3 regions of the Bacillus sp. ISL-39 genome follow, and region 1 is predicted to be linked to each of the others. Evidence: predicted binding sites of a transcription regulator. Region 1 holds the regulator's gene; each other region holds the start of a gene.

Region 1 (4,408 bases):
GGTGAACCGAATTTCTTCTCAAGAACCACGTTGCGTCCCTTTGGTCCAAGAGTTACTTTTACTGCATTTGCAAGAGAATCTACCCCGCGAAGCATCGCGCGGCGTGCTTCTTCACTGAACTTAATTTCTTTTGCCATTGTAAAAAGACCTCCTCAGATTATTAATATTTTAACGTTCTGTCTATAATCGCAGTGATTATTCTACAACTGCTAGAATGTCGTTTTCACGTAGGATCAGGTACTCAGTTCCCTGGTACTTTACTTCTGTGCCTGCGTATTTTGAGAAGATAATGCGGTCTCCGACTGCAACTTCAAGAGCAACGCGCTCACCGCTTTCAAGAACTCGGCCAGTTCCAACAGCTACGACTTTACCTTCTTGAGGTTTTTCTTTCGCTGTGTCGGGTAAAACGATACCGCTTGCAGTTTTTTCTTCAGACTCAACAAGCTCGATAATAATGCGATCTCCTAGTGGCTTGATCAAGTGAAACAACCTCCTCAAATTATATGTAGATTATTTTTTATTAGCACTCGCCTCAATAGAGTGCTAACACAATTTATATAATAATGAATCTCCATTTTTTTTGCAAGCGTGAAGCCTAATTTTTTTATAAATTTTAGCATTTAAATCCAGCCTCTTTCCCTTCGACAGCATGTACTATTTTTCGCATATCCGTGGGAAGCCCGGCTAAAAAAGACCACCATAAAGAGTATGCCAGTTCACAGGAATTTTAACCAAAATATTCACGAGACACCCTGATATTTGAACTTTCCCGATGATTACTAGTAAAATGGATAGATAGCATTCTTATAATTGCTTTTATGGCATACACATAGACCGATCCGAATAGAAGGAGATTATCATATTGAAAAAGGAATACTGGTACGTCATTATCGCCTATATCGCCATGCAGCTTTCAAGCTTGATCGGTATCCCGATTGTTGCCTTTATCGGAGCCGCAATGGGAAAAAGCCTGGAGGAAATGGAGACCCTTTCGATTCCCTACTGGCTCGTGATCAGCTTTTCGCTGACACTTGTGATTGTGCTCCTGCTCCTAAGGAAGGAACGCCGGACAGGCGCCGACCTGCGTGATGCTTCATCACCGGCAAGCTCAGCTGTCTGGGCATTCGCAGGTGTATTCCTTGCTCTGTTCGCCCAATCGATTGCTGCAAGCATCGAGAACATGCTTGGGATCGAAATGGGCTCGGAGAATACACAGGAAATCATCAAGCTGATTGAAATGTTCCCGATTGTCATTTTGGTCAGTTCGATTATCGGCCCAATTTTAGAAGAAATCGTCTTCCGAAAAATCATTTTCGGCAGCCTGCATAAGAAAATGAATTTCTTTTTCGCCGGACTGATCAGCTCCGTCATTTTCGCGCTTGCGCATATGGAGCCGGAGCACGTGATCCTGTACTCAGCAATGGGGTTCACCTTTGCTTTCCTTTATGTAAAAACAAAGCGGATCATCGTGCCTATCATTGCCCATGTTACAATGAATACGATGGTTGTACTGATTCAATCCGTATTTAGGGAAGACATTGAGAGAATGATAAAAGAAGCAGAGAAAATTCAAAGCTTTATTGGGGGATTTTAAGTTATGAAGCAATCGCCTATATTTTCAGGCATTGTCTACATCTTGTTAGGCAGCTTATTCACCTATTTCGCCATCCAGAATGTAAATGAGACAGGCTGGGGATTCTTCAGCTATTTGCTTGTAGCCCTTGCCACGTTCGACTTTGGCTCTGGCATCAGGATGATCATGTTCCATTTCAAACTGAAGAATATACAGAAAAAATAGCTCCTTCATCGTGAAGGAGCTGTTTTTTATTCTACCGATTCAGTTGTTTCAGTATCTGTTGGATAATGTTTTAAGAAATAAATCAATGACTGCAGTTCAACCGCCAAATCAATGTGATGAATCCTGATGGACGCCGGCACATTCAGTCTCGCTGGCGTGAAATTAAGGATTCCCTTGATATTCGCCTGCACCAATCGGTCTGTTATCGGCTGTGCTACTGCTGAAGGAACAGTCAGGATTGCGACCTGGATTCCTTCCTCGACGACAACCTTGTCCAGGTCATCCATATGATATACTGCTACGTCGCCAATCTTCGTGCCGACCTTGTCAGGGTCAACATCAAAGGCTATCTCAATCTTCGTGTTATTGTTTTTGGAAAAATTATAATTCAAAAACGCTGTTCCCAGATTCCCGACTCCAATCAAGGCTACCTTCGTCAGTTCATCCTGATCAAGTGTCTTTCGGAAGAAAGTCAGCAGGTAATTCACATTGTACCCGTACCCTTTTTTACCCAAAGCTCCAAAGTAGGAAAAATCCCTTCGGATAGTCGCTGAATCCACTTTTACCGCTTCACTTAATTCCGCGGATGACACCCTTTGCTTCCCTGAAGAATGCAAGTTCAATAAGAACCGGTAATATAGTGGCAAACGTTTTGCGGTTGCCTGCGGAATCTTCATAGCATCATTCGTCATTCTCCATCCTCCACCCTCTGTCCGTATTTCTATCTCAACTTTTCTTCTCTCTTGAAATCACCGTTTTTACCGCCGGTTTTTTCAACAAGATATGTCTTGCCGATCACCATGCCCTTATCTGCGGCCTTGCACATATCATAAACAGTCAGCGCACATGCTGAAGCTGCTGTTAGCGCTTCCATTTCCACACCTGTATTCCCTTTTGTTTTTACAGCTGCGGCGATGTTCAAAATATAGTCATTTTCATTTTGCTCCCAATCGAATGAAAGGTCAATGCCTGTCAATGGAATCGGGTGGCACATCGGGATGATTTCAGACGTCTTCTTCGCTGCCATGATGCCTGCTACCTGCGCGACAGCAAGTACATCCCCTTTTTTCATTTTATTTTCAGTGATTCTCACATATATATCTTCGTTCACGGTTATGCTTGAATGGGCGACTGCCGTACGGACCGTCTCTGGTTTTTCGCTGACATCGACCATCTTCGCTCTGCCCTCTTCGTTAAAATGCGTAAATTCTGCCATAATAAAGCTCCTTTCTACCAAATGATACACTATTTTGTCAAACTTGTGTGTGAACTTTGTTTCAATGTTCTCAATAATATAGCGGAATTTTAATACCATGGGACCTATAGCAGGGCGCACATATTGCCGTGCCTATATTATTGGGTTACACTATCTCTAAGGCAATAGAGGTGAAAAATAATGATATTATTACAAGTTAATCAGCTATCAAAATATTTTGCTGCTGATCTTATTTTATCGAATATAAAGTTTGAAATACAGACTAATGACCGAGTAGCGCTTGTCGGCCGGAACGGGGCAGGAAAATCAACCCTGCTGAAAATCATCGCCGGGTACGAATCACATGACGGCGGTGAGATCATCCGGCCAAAAGGTACGACAATTGGCTATCTGGCCCAAAATACAGGGCTTGAATCCGAGAAAAGCATCTGGGATGAAATGCTGGGTGTTTTTGATCATCTGCACAACATGGAAAAAGACTTGCGCCGGCTGGAGGAAAAAATGTCGGATCCTGGAATCCTGTCTAATCAGACAGAATACGACAGAGTCCTCAAAGAGTATGACTTGCTGCAGGTTCAGTTCAAGGAAAAAGGCGGATACCAATATGAAGCCGATATCCGTTCCGTCCTTCACGGCCTGAACTTCCATTCTTTTGATTATTCCACAAAGATATCCACTTTAAGCGGCGGACAGAAAACTAGACTCGCATTGGCGAAGCTATTATTGACGCGCCCGGATATTCTGATTCTGGATGAACCGACGAACCACCTGGATATTGACACGCTTTCCTGGCTTGAGCAGTATTTGCAAGGCTATAGCGGAGCCATCCTGATCGTCTCACATGACCGCTACTTCCTTGATAAGGTCGTGAACCAGGTATATGAAATCTCCCGCCATCAGCTGACGAAGTTTCCTGGCAATTACAGCTCGTATTTAGAGCAGAAAGCCGCGAATTATGAGCGGGATTTGAAACTGTATGAGAAGCAGCAGGATGAGATCTCCAAGCTACAGGACTTTATCCAGCGTAACCTGGCCAGGGCATCAACAACTAAGCGTGCCCAGAGCCGACGGAAACAGCTTGAAAAAATCGACCGTATGGACAGGCCTAAGGGTGATGAAAAATCCGCCACGTTCAGCTTCCAAATTGAGCGCCAGAGCGGGAATGATGTCCTGAAGGTGAATACACTTGCTGTCGGCTATCAGAATGACATCGTATCTGAAAATATCTCGTTCAATCTTTCCCGTGGGGACAGTACGGCACTGGTTGGACCGAATGGCGTTGGAAAATCAACTTTACTAAAAACAATCGTTGAGAAACTGCCCTCGATTAACGGCAATATTCAATATGGTTCCAATGTTTCGATCGGCTACTATGATCAGGAACAGGCAGAGCT
Region 2 (4,408 bases), on a different contig from region 1:
GCACAGTCCATATACCAGGTCGGCGGCAATTCCGGGCAGGCACTTGCCCCGCTGATTACAGCACTTATCCTCGTACCGCTCGGTCAATTCGGAGCAGTTTGGTTTACATTAGTAGCGGCCATAGCCGTTGGTCTGCTCTTATATATCGCAGCCTGGTACAGCCGTAGATTGGATTATGAAAAATTGGCCGCCAAAGCCAGGAAAGCAAGCGTACAAGTCGGCAAGGGAATCTCAAAAAATATTAAAATGGCGCTCGTTCTGATTCTATTTCTGATTTTTGCCCGGTCCTGGTATATTTCGGGCATGACGAATTTTTACGCGTTTTATGCAATCGATAAATATGGCCTTTCGATTACGGAGGCACAAATATTCCTGTTTGCTTTCCTTGTTGCCGGTGCGTTCGGTACTTTTTTCGGAGGCCCGCTGGCAGACCGTTTTGGAAAGAAAAACATCATATTTCTTTCTATGATTGCAACTGCCCCATTGTCCGCAATTATCCCATTTATGCCATATACAATTGCGTTTGTTCTGCTGACGGTAAGCGGTTTTATTCTGATGTCGAGCTTTTCAGTTACTGTTGTATATGCCCAGGAGCTCGTTCCGGGTAAAATCGGTACGATGGCTGGCCTTACAGTAGGTCTCGCATTCGGTATGGGTGCCATTGGTTCTGTCGGACTAGGATACCTTGCCGACTTGATTGGATTGTCCTTGATGATCATCTGTGTCGGATTCCTTCCCTTGCTTGGAATTCTGACCATGTTCCTTCCAACAGATGAAAAGCTGGCTGAATGGAACAACTAAGCATCAGAAGTGAAAATTAAAATATTCCATTTACATTTTTATGTTTAGACATACTTCTGTTAAGGAAAAAAAGAAAGTGAGGATAAAAAGAAGGGAGATCGACATGTCTAAATTTAAGATTAACTATTTTTTTGAAAAAGATTTTAAAGTTTCACGTCCAATCGAGGTAGAAAACATTTCAGAAGCCATCCAGGATGCGAAAGATCAAGAGGGGCTGATCGAGTTCACTGGAGAAGATAATGTTTTTTATAAATTCGATACAAAAGACATTAAGCTTGTTACGATTACAGAAGCTTAATTATATACAGAAAGGGTGAAGCTTTGAGGGCTTCACCCTTTTTTAGGCTGTATTTCACCGGAATTGTCTGCTTACCGAGCGGACAGAGACGTTGCATGCTATTAAATCAATTTAATACGCTCTGCCAGCTCCTGCTTTTCTTCATCGCTGAACATATTCTCCGCCATTGGGAACAGAATGCTTTCTTCTTTAGCAAAATGGCTCACTAAAGTGTAGTTTGCATTTTTTATCAACTGGGCGTTTTCAATCATTTTCTCATTTGTAAAACCTGTCGTGCCATCCTTTGTGTTATGGAGGAAGGTTCCAATGAATCGTTTTGCCTGATCATGTTCATATTCCATAACCGCAATGGGTCCCATTTCTCTTCCAATATAAGCTGCCATCATCTCAAACAGCACGCCTTCCTCTCGATCCGAATGCGGCTCCAGCTCAGCAAGGAACTCAATGACCCTTTCTCTCAGCCTTGAGAAATTCTCCGCCATTTGCTCCCCTTCTTCAATTTTCAGTGAAATATCCAAGAGATTCGCAAGCTTCTCCAATAATGGCGGATGTTCATTTTTCAATTGCTGAAGACCTGCACTTAATGTAAAACTTGAATCTTGGTTTATACCGCTTATACAACCTGTCATATCAATCGGCCTCCTATATCTTTTATAATTTGATTATAGAAAGCAATCGGATTCCCGGTTGTGATAGGCATCACAATTTTGATTTATTTAAGAAAATGTGAAGAAAAAATGACACTTTGTTAAAATTTCGAAAAATTTTAACAATTCTCCTTCAAATATTATCAACCCTTACATATAATAAAGTTATAGCTTAATGGAAAAGGAGTGATTTTACCTTGCAGAATAATTTTTACCGGGATTTTTATCAAAAGTCACTTGTGCCAGCAGGGCTTAGCGACAGGAAGGCTTTCCTCGACATCCATCCTGACATGCTGCATACCCATTTACTGATTGGGCTTCAAGGGCACCAGAAAGATGGCAGTGAATTCTACAATTGGAATGTGGCTATATACAAATCAGATTCCTCTGGAATTTATGATGCAGGCAAACCAGTTTATGCGTCAACTCTGTATGACCGTTTTGATGATGCTGTGGAGGCATCGCGAAATATAGAAAAAGAGATCCTCCGTGATCAGCTTCACGCATTGCGCCAGCAAGAAAAAATCAGTTAAACCCCCTCATTTATCCCTCTCTTGAGAGCTTCACCTTTTTTTGAACCCATTTGTGAATTAACTTACATATGATGAATATAGAACAATTGTTGATGGTTAGCTTGTTGAGTAATTTCTCTTTTATCCGCATCAGTTTGTTTATATTCCTTTTCCTTCTCCCAGTCCGCTTCATTCATTTACCCTTCCATTCTCACTCATTATTAGGCATACTAAAACAACAAAAAGACCGGCGATAATCTATCCGCCTGTCTCTTTCTGTTGTGTAGGAAATTTTAAAAGCATTTTTCTGTGGATAACTGCATCTGGGTGTCTTAATCCAGCTCCAGCGCCTAGCCAGCTTTCATCCATGAATATGCTTCTCGAGTATCTTGCGAGAAGCGTTAGCGTTTTAGGGGGACGTGGCGTTATAGGCGGGCAGCGCTTGTCGGGGTTGAACCTGGCGCTTGCGCTTTTTTTTCTTAATCATCAGGCAAGCCTGAATACGATTCCGTGTCCGCCTTTTGGATATTCCCATTTGATATTCTGGTAAGGGCACCCGATCCGGCAGCTGCCGCATTCATGACAGCCCTCATATCCTACCTGCATCCTTTTCCCTTCCCACTTGTACACTTCAGCCGGGCAGAATACGGTACAAAGTTTGTCAGGGCACTGCGTCATGCAGACGTCATGGTCCAAAACTGTCAGATGTGATTTTGTGTCACACTTAAACCTTAAAAGAAATTGTTTTTCCTCGATGTTTGTCGTTGACATTATTTCACCGCCTTCCAGGCACGATAGATGTCTTGCATGACCTTAAAGGTTCCTTTTTCAGCCGTAACGCTTCGCATGATTTCCTTTTGTTTCTCTCTCTTAGGTGTTCCATCTACTGTGAAGAATTTGCTCATTGCTTTGTTCATCATTGGCAGATATTCCTTGAAATACTGCGGGTATGTCTCAAAGGTATGTGCTGCATCCTTATATTTTTCAAGGTCTTTAATGATGAAGCTTCCGAACAAGGCTTCCTTATAGCGATTCAGGCTGCTCTCACTGAAGTCGCCGTCTTTTTTGGCTTCAACGATGGCTTCTGCAGCCATTTGGCCTGAAGCCATCGCCATGTTCGAGCCCTCACGGTGAATGGCATTAACCAGCTGGGCAGCATCCCCGACTACAAGCACACCGTTTCCGGCAACCCTTGGCACGGAATTGAATCCTCCTTCAGGGATTAAGTGGGCCAGGTACTCTGCTGACTCCCCTCCCTCTAGATAAGGACGAACCATTGGATGTTTTTTCAGATAATCAAGCAGCTCATATGGCTTCAATTTGGCTTTGATCATGCTTGACAGTGTAGTTCCTACCCCGATGTTCAAGCTTTCCTTGTTTGTATAAAGGAAGGCGGTGCCAAGATTGCCTTGTGTTGAATCACCGAAAATCTCAATCGTAGTTCCGTGATTTCCTTCAAGATTGAAGCGATCATTGATTTTATCTTTCGGCAGATTGATGACCTCCATAACCGTCAGGGCAACTTCATCAGGGCGGAATTCCCTGTGGAAGCCAAGTTGCTTGGAAAGCAGGGAGTTTACGCCGTCTGCAAGCACGACAACATCCGCAAATGCCTCTCCATCAGGGCGATCGGTACGAACCCCTATAACCTTGCCATTTTCTACGATGCATTCAGTAACAACTGTTTCATTAATCAACAATGCACCCTGTTCGACAGCTTTCTGTGCGAACCATTGGTCAAACTGTGCACGCAGTACTGTAAAGTTATTATATGGTTCAGCCGCCCATTCGAGACCTTTGTAGCCAAACTGGACAACCGATTCTTTATCCATCATCCAAAATCGCTGCTCAACAACCGGCCTTTCGAGAGGAGCTTCTTTCCAGAACTCCGGAATGATATCCTCCATTTGTTTACGGTAGAGAACACCGCCCATGACGTTCTTTGATCCTGGGTATTCACCGCGCTCTATCAACAATACTTTCAGTCCGGTTTTGGCACAGTTGTAGGCACATGACGTTCCAGCAGGGCCGGCTCCTACGACGATTACATCAAATTTTTCAGACATAGCTCATTTCCCCGCCCTTCTCTTTGCTGAGCTCTTTGAACTGCTTGATCAGTTTCGGTACAATTTCCATAGCATCCCCGACAA
Region 3 (4,408 bases), on a different contig from region 1:
TCTTCGTAAACTCCCCGTTTTGTTTCTTCAACTGCCATTTTAGCAAGCGGCATATGCTGATCAAGACCTGCCAGCGCCATTTCCTTTACGATATTATTCACTGCTTCTTGATCAAGCTCCCGCATTTTCGCAAGTGCCTTTAAACCTTTATCCAATAAACTATCTACCATTTTTGTAACTGATGATTGCTCTTTTACCACTTTTTCAACTGTCCCCATTTTCAGGACCTCCTTATTGTTCTTGGGTTATAGGCGGTATTTTAGGCAGAACTTTAATTGTTGCAGTTCAAATTTGTAAATGTTTTCACGAAGTTTGAAAAAATTTTTTTACTCACAGACTGGGTTTCTTGGTATTTTTTCAAAACTTATGTCGGTTAAAAACTTTGTACTTCTTTTAACAATGACTACGAAGTTTACAGTCCAGATATAAGCGGGAATATCTTTGTCATCCTTATACATCATCGCTTCAAATTCATCACCAATGACTTCCTCGAGCATTTCCTGGGTATACGTTTCTGTATCAGTTGAGAAGGGTTTGAATTCGCAGTACATCATTTCAATCACTCCTTTTTCTTTTTCTAATTAAAGATTAGCATATAAAGGGAATAATAGATTGTGAAATGTTGAACAAACTATGAACGTTTTCGTATCAACTTATTAAAGAGAGATGATGAACATTATTGAAAACGTTTACATCAAATAAATTATTTTACGATAACTTTTTTTACCATAAGAGACTCCGATTAGAGTCTCTAAAATTCATATCTTACTCCCGTTAATTCTTCAGAGACGACCCATAATTTTGTCATTATTTCTTTATTAAATACACCTTGTGCCGGAATTTCAATTGCCGGAAATCCTTTTCTGTTACCCTTGCCATCAGGACCGATGTATTCACCGCCAGTCAGGCTGTCATCCACTGCTGCGTAAATGGTTGGAAGAGCTCCCATGGCAGCCGGCTGGGAAAATAACTTCATAAGACCTTTTAGATATTTGGGAGTTTCCCCTTTCCCTAAATTGAATAAATTCGTATTGGATATTCCCGGATGGCAAGCGACGCTGATTGTCTCGATGCCATTCTGTTTAAACCGATTGTCAAGCTCCCTTGCGAATAACAGATTTGCGAGTTTGCTCTGGCCATAAAACTTCATAGCTTTGTATCCATTTGAGCCATCTAAATTATCGAAATTAATTGATGCACCCCGGTGAGCGATACTGCTTAAAGTGACAACCCGGGAACCTGATGTTTTTTTCAGAAGAGGGAGTAAAAGGCCGGTCAGCGCAAAATGCCCCAGGTGATTGCTGCCGAATTGAAGTTCAAAACCATCCTTTGTCTTACCATATGGAGGGATCATGACGCCAGCATTATTGACTAATATATCAAGTGAACGGTATTTTTTCGTGTAAGCAGCTGAGAAATTGCTGACACTTGCGAGATCGGCCAAATCAAGACTCATTATTTCAACTGATGCTTCCTGATTTTCTTTCCGTATTGAATCGATTGCCAACTTGCCCTTTTCCGCATTTCTTACAGCTAGGATAACCTGGGCCCCCTTTTCTGAAAGTTTCTTGGCTGCTTCGTAGCCGATTCCACTGTTAGCCCCCGTTATAATGACTGTCATTCCCGATAAGTTATCTTTTAACATAAATACACCCCGATGATTTAAAATCTTGATTCTACTATTAAGAAAGTCTAAAGTTTGTTTTCAATTATCTCACATAGTTACATAATTGGTCTCATTAACCATTGAATATAATGTGACAATATTTCATACTAAACACATAGGAATTATAGGAGGGATAATTAAATGAATCTTTTTGTTGAAAAGTGCCCACGTTGCCAGGCAGCGCTGGAAGTAAAAGAAAATCCTTCATGCAAGGCGATCATCATTAAAGCTTGTCCAGCAGGCCATTATGAAAAAGAATTTCATCCAGCACTGGAGACATATATTGAAAGAAACTATGAGTTTGTAAAGCAGGACTTCTAATTTGGGGTTCTGCTTTTTTTCGTCAACCTATATTCTTTTTAATTCACTAAGTTGACAATTATTGTTTTCATAATTTGTTCACATTTGACTTCAAAATCGTAACAATTTCCATGTTAGAATGATTACAAATAAAGCGGTGTGATATTTATCACACCTTTTGCCACAACTTACCGTTCATTTTCGGATCACTTTAAACAACTTTGTGAACAAATGAACATAAGTTTGTGATAAAATGAACAAGGTTGATATTTGAAAGGAGCTGCAGTGATGAAGAAATCAAAACTATTTTTGGTCTCCCTCACCTCGATCATGGCTGTGCTGTTGCTTAGCGGCTGTGAAAACAATATGGTGGTATTCAATCCGGAGGGACCAATCGCAAGGCAAATTCTTGAGTTGATCAACTTTTCGATTGCTCTGATGTTACTTGTTACAGTTGTCGTTTTCGGACTTTTCGCATTCATCGTCTGGAAATACCGTGAACGGAAGGACAATATGGGTTACGAGCCCCCTGAAGAACACGGCAGCACAGTATTGGAGATTATCTGGACTGTGATTCCGATTTTAATAATCGTTGCTTTGACAATCCCTACAGTCAAAACAATTTATGCAATAGATGAAATCCCGAAAGGCTATGAGAATAAAGAACCTCTTGTCATCAACGTTACATCCGCTGACTGGAAATGGATTTTCAGCTATCCGGAACAAGGAATCGAAACCGTCAACTATGTAAATATTCCCGAGGATCGTCCGATTGATTTCAGGCTGACTTCTGCTGGAACAATGCAAAGCTTCTGGATTCCTGCGCTGGCTGGCCAGAAATACACGATGGCTAAGGCTGAAACGCAGCTATATCTTGTTGCTGACTATCCTGGATCCTATGTCGGCAAGAACACGAACTTCAACGGCCAAGGATATGCAGGTATGGAGTTTGAAGTACTTTCGCAAACACAAAAGGATTTTGACCAGTGGATCAAAGATGTAAGAGAAACAGCTCCAAAAATGACACTGGAAGAGTATGAGAAAATGCTTGAGCCTTCCCATCTTGGCCGCAAGACATTCTCTAATACACACCTTGAGTGGGTTGACCACTCCGATCCGCATTCAAAGAACTACACGAATCCAGAGATGTACGACAGAGGACATGGCTGGCCAGGAAAGATCTTTGAGGACAAAGACAATTACAAAAATAAAGATGGAAACATTGAGAATTCTAATCACGAAAACAATGAAGATATGAACCATAAAGAATCTGAAACTGAAGATTCACACGGGGGTGACCACAGTGGGCATTAAGTGGGATGAATTTTTCGTAACGGGTGATCCGTTAATTTTCGCATCACAAATCGGGATCGCCTTGACATTAGTTGGAGCATTAGCCGGTCTCACCTATTTTAAAAAATGGAATTACCTTTGGTCGGAGTGGTTTACAACTGTTGACCACAAGAAGATTGGGATTATGTATATCCTGCTTGGCGTCGTGATGTTTCTCCGGGGCGGAATCGATGGTCTGATGATGAAGGGCCAGACAGCTGTACCGGAAAATGACTTCCTTAACGCACAGCACTATAACGAGGTATTTACAACACACGGCGTAATCATGATCTTATTTGTTGCTATGCCGCTGCTGATTGGTCTCATGAACTTTGTGATACCGCTGCAGATTGGTGCCCGTGACGTTGCTTTCCCTCAGCTGAATGCCCTTAGCTTCTGGCTGACTGTGAGCGGTGCAGCGCTGTTCAATATTTCGTTCATCATTGGCGGCTCTCCTGACGCAGGATGGACATCCTACTTCCCTCTTGCCGGTAAAGAATTCAGTCCTGGCATCGGGAATAACTTTTACGCAGTTGCCCTGCAAATAGCAGGTGCCGGTACTTTGATGACAGGTATTAACTTCGTTGTCACAGTTTTAAAAATGAGAACTAAAGGCATGACTTTGATGAAGATGCCGATGTTCACATGGACATCTTTCATCACTTCGATCATTATCGTAGCCAGCTTCCCTATTTTCACAGTAGCACTGGCATTGATGACTTTTGACCGCACGTTCGGTACTCACTTTTTTACCATCTCCGGCGGCGGTATGGATATGCTTTGGGCGAACCTCTTCTGGCTATGGGGACACCCTGAAGTTTATATCGTAGTTCTGCCAGCATTCGGTATGCTGTCAGATATTATTTCAACTTTTGCCCGTAAAACCTTATATGGTTATAAATCAATGGTCATCTCAATCGTGATGATTTCGGTTCTGAGTATGCTCGTTTGGGTTCACCACTTTTTCACAATGGGCAACAGCGCAGGCGTGAACTCGTTCTTCTCGATCACTACGATGGCAATTGCCATCCCGACCGGGGTTAAGGTATTCAACTGGCTGTTCACGATGAGAAAAGGGCGGATCAAGTTTACAACTGCCATGCTTTGGGC

What was found. Region 1 encodes Rex, which represses fermentation and respiration genes when NADH is low (regulators of the CRP and FNR family bind a similar motif). Its sites were predicted from a motif close to TTGTGAAATATTTCACAA; they were not measured.
Region 2: J7E37_RS05360 (hemerythrin domain-containing protein) is a predicted target of Rex. The motif match lies at 1,787-1,804, and genes of this name have one in related genera.
Region 3: qoxA (cytochrome aa3 quinol oxidase subunit II) is a predicted target of Rex. The motif match lies at 2,188-2,205, and genes of this name have one in related genera.

Annotation. Positions count from the first base shown of each region.
Region 1 is NZ_JAGGQM010000015.1:42,333-46,740, forward strand. It holds gene groL (chaperonin GroEL) at 1-137, opposite strand, end outside; gene groES (co-chaperone GroES) at 196-480, opposite strand; gene J7E37_RS13085 (CPBP family intramembrane glutamic endopeptidase) at 863-1,594, shown strand; gene J7E37_RS13090 (YdiK family protein) at 1,598-1,798, shown strand; gene J7E37_RS13095 (redox-sensing transcriptional repressor Rex) at 1,825-2,490, opposite strand; gene moaC (cyclic pyranopterin monophosphate synthase MoaC) at 2,520-3,014, opposite strand; gene J7E37_RS13105 (ABC-F family ATP-binding cassette domain-containing protein) at 3,195-4,408, shown strand, end outside.
Region 2 is NZ_JAGGQM010000002.1:713,600-718,007, forward strand. It holds gene J7E37_RS05350 (MFS transporter) at 1-801, shown strand, start outside; gene J7E37_RS05355 (hypothetical protein) at 905-1,099, shown strand; gene J7E37_RS05360 (hemerythrin domain-containing protein) at 1,201-1,728, opposite strand; gene J7E37_RS05365 (hypothetical protein) at 1,944-2,279, shown strand; gene J7E37_RS05370 (ferredoxin family protein) at 2,745-3,029, opposite strand; gene J7E37_RS05375 (FAD-dependent oxidoreductase) at 3,029-4,324, opposite strand; gene J7E37_RS05380 (electron transfer flavoprotein subunit alpha/FixB family protein) at 4,317-4,408, opposite strand, start outside.
Region 3 is NZ_JAGGQM010000037.1:1,847-6,254, reverse strand. It holds gene adhE (bifunctional acetaldehyde-CoA/alcohol dehydrogenase) at 1-218, opposite strand, end outside; gene J7E37_RS21825 (hypothetical protein) at 327-554, opposite strand; gene J7E37_RS21820 (oxidoreductase) at 752-1,645, opposite strand; gene J7E37_RS21815 (hypothetical protein) at 1,808-1,987, shown strand; gene qoxA (cytochrome aa3 quinol oxidase subunit II) at 2,255-3,280, shown strand; gene qoxB (cytochrome aa3 quinol oxidase subunit I) at 3,270-4,408, shown strand, end outside.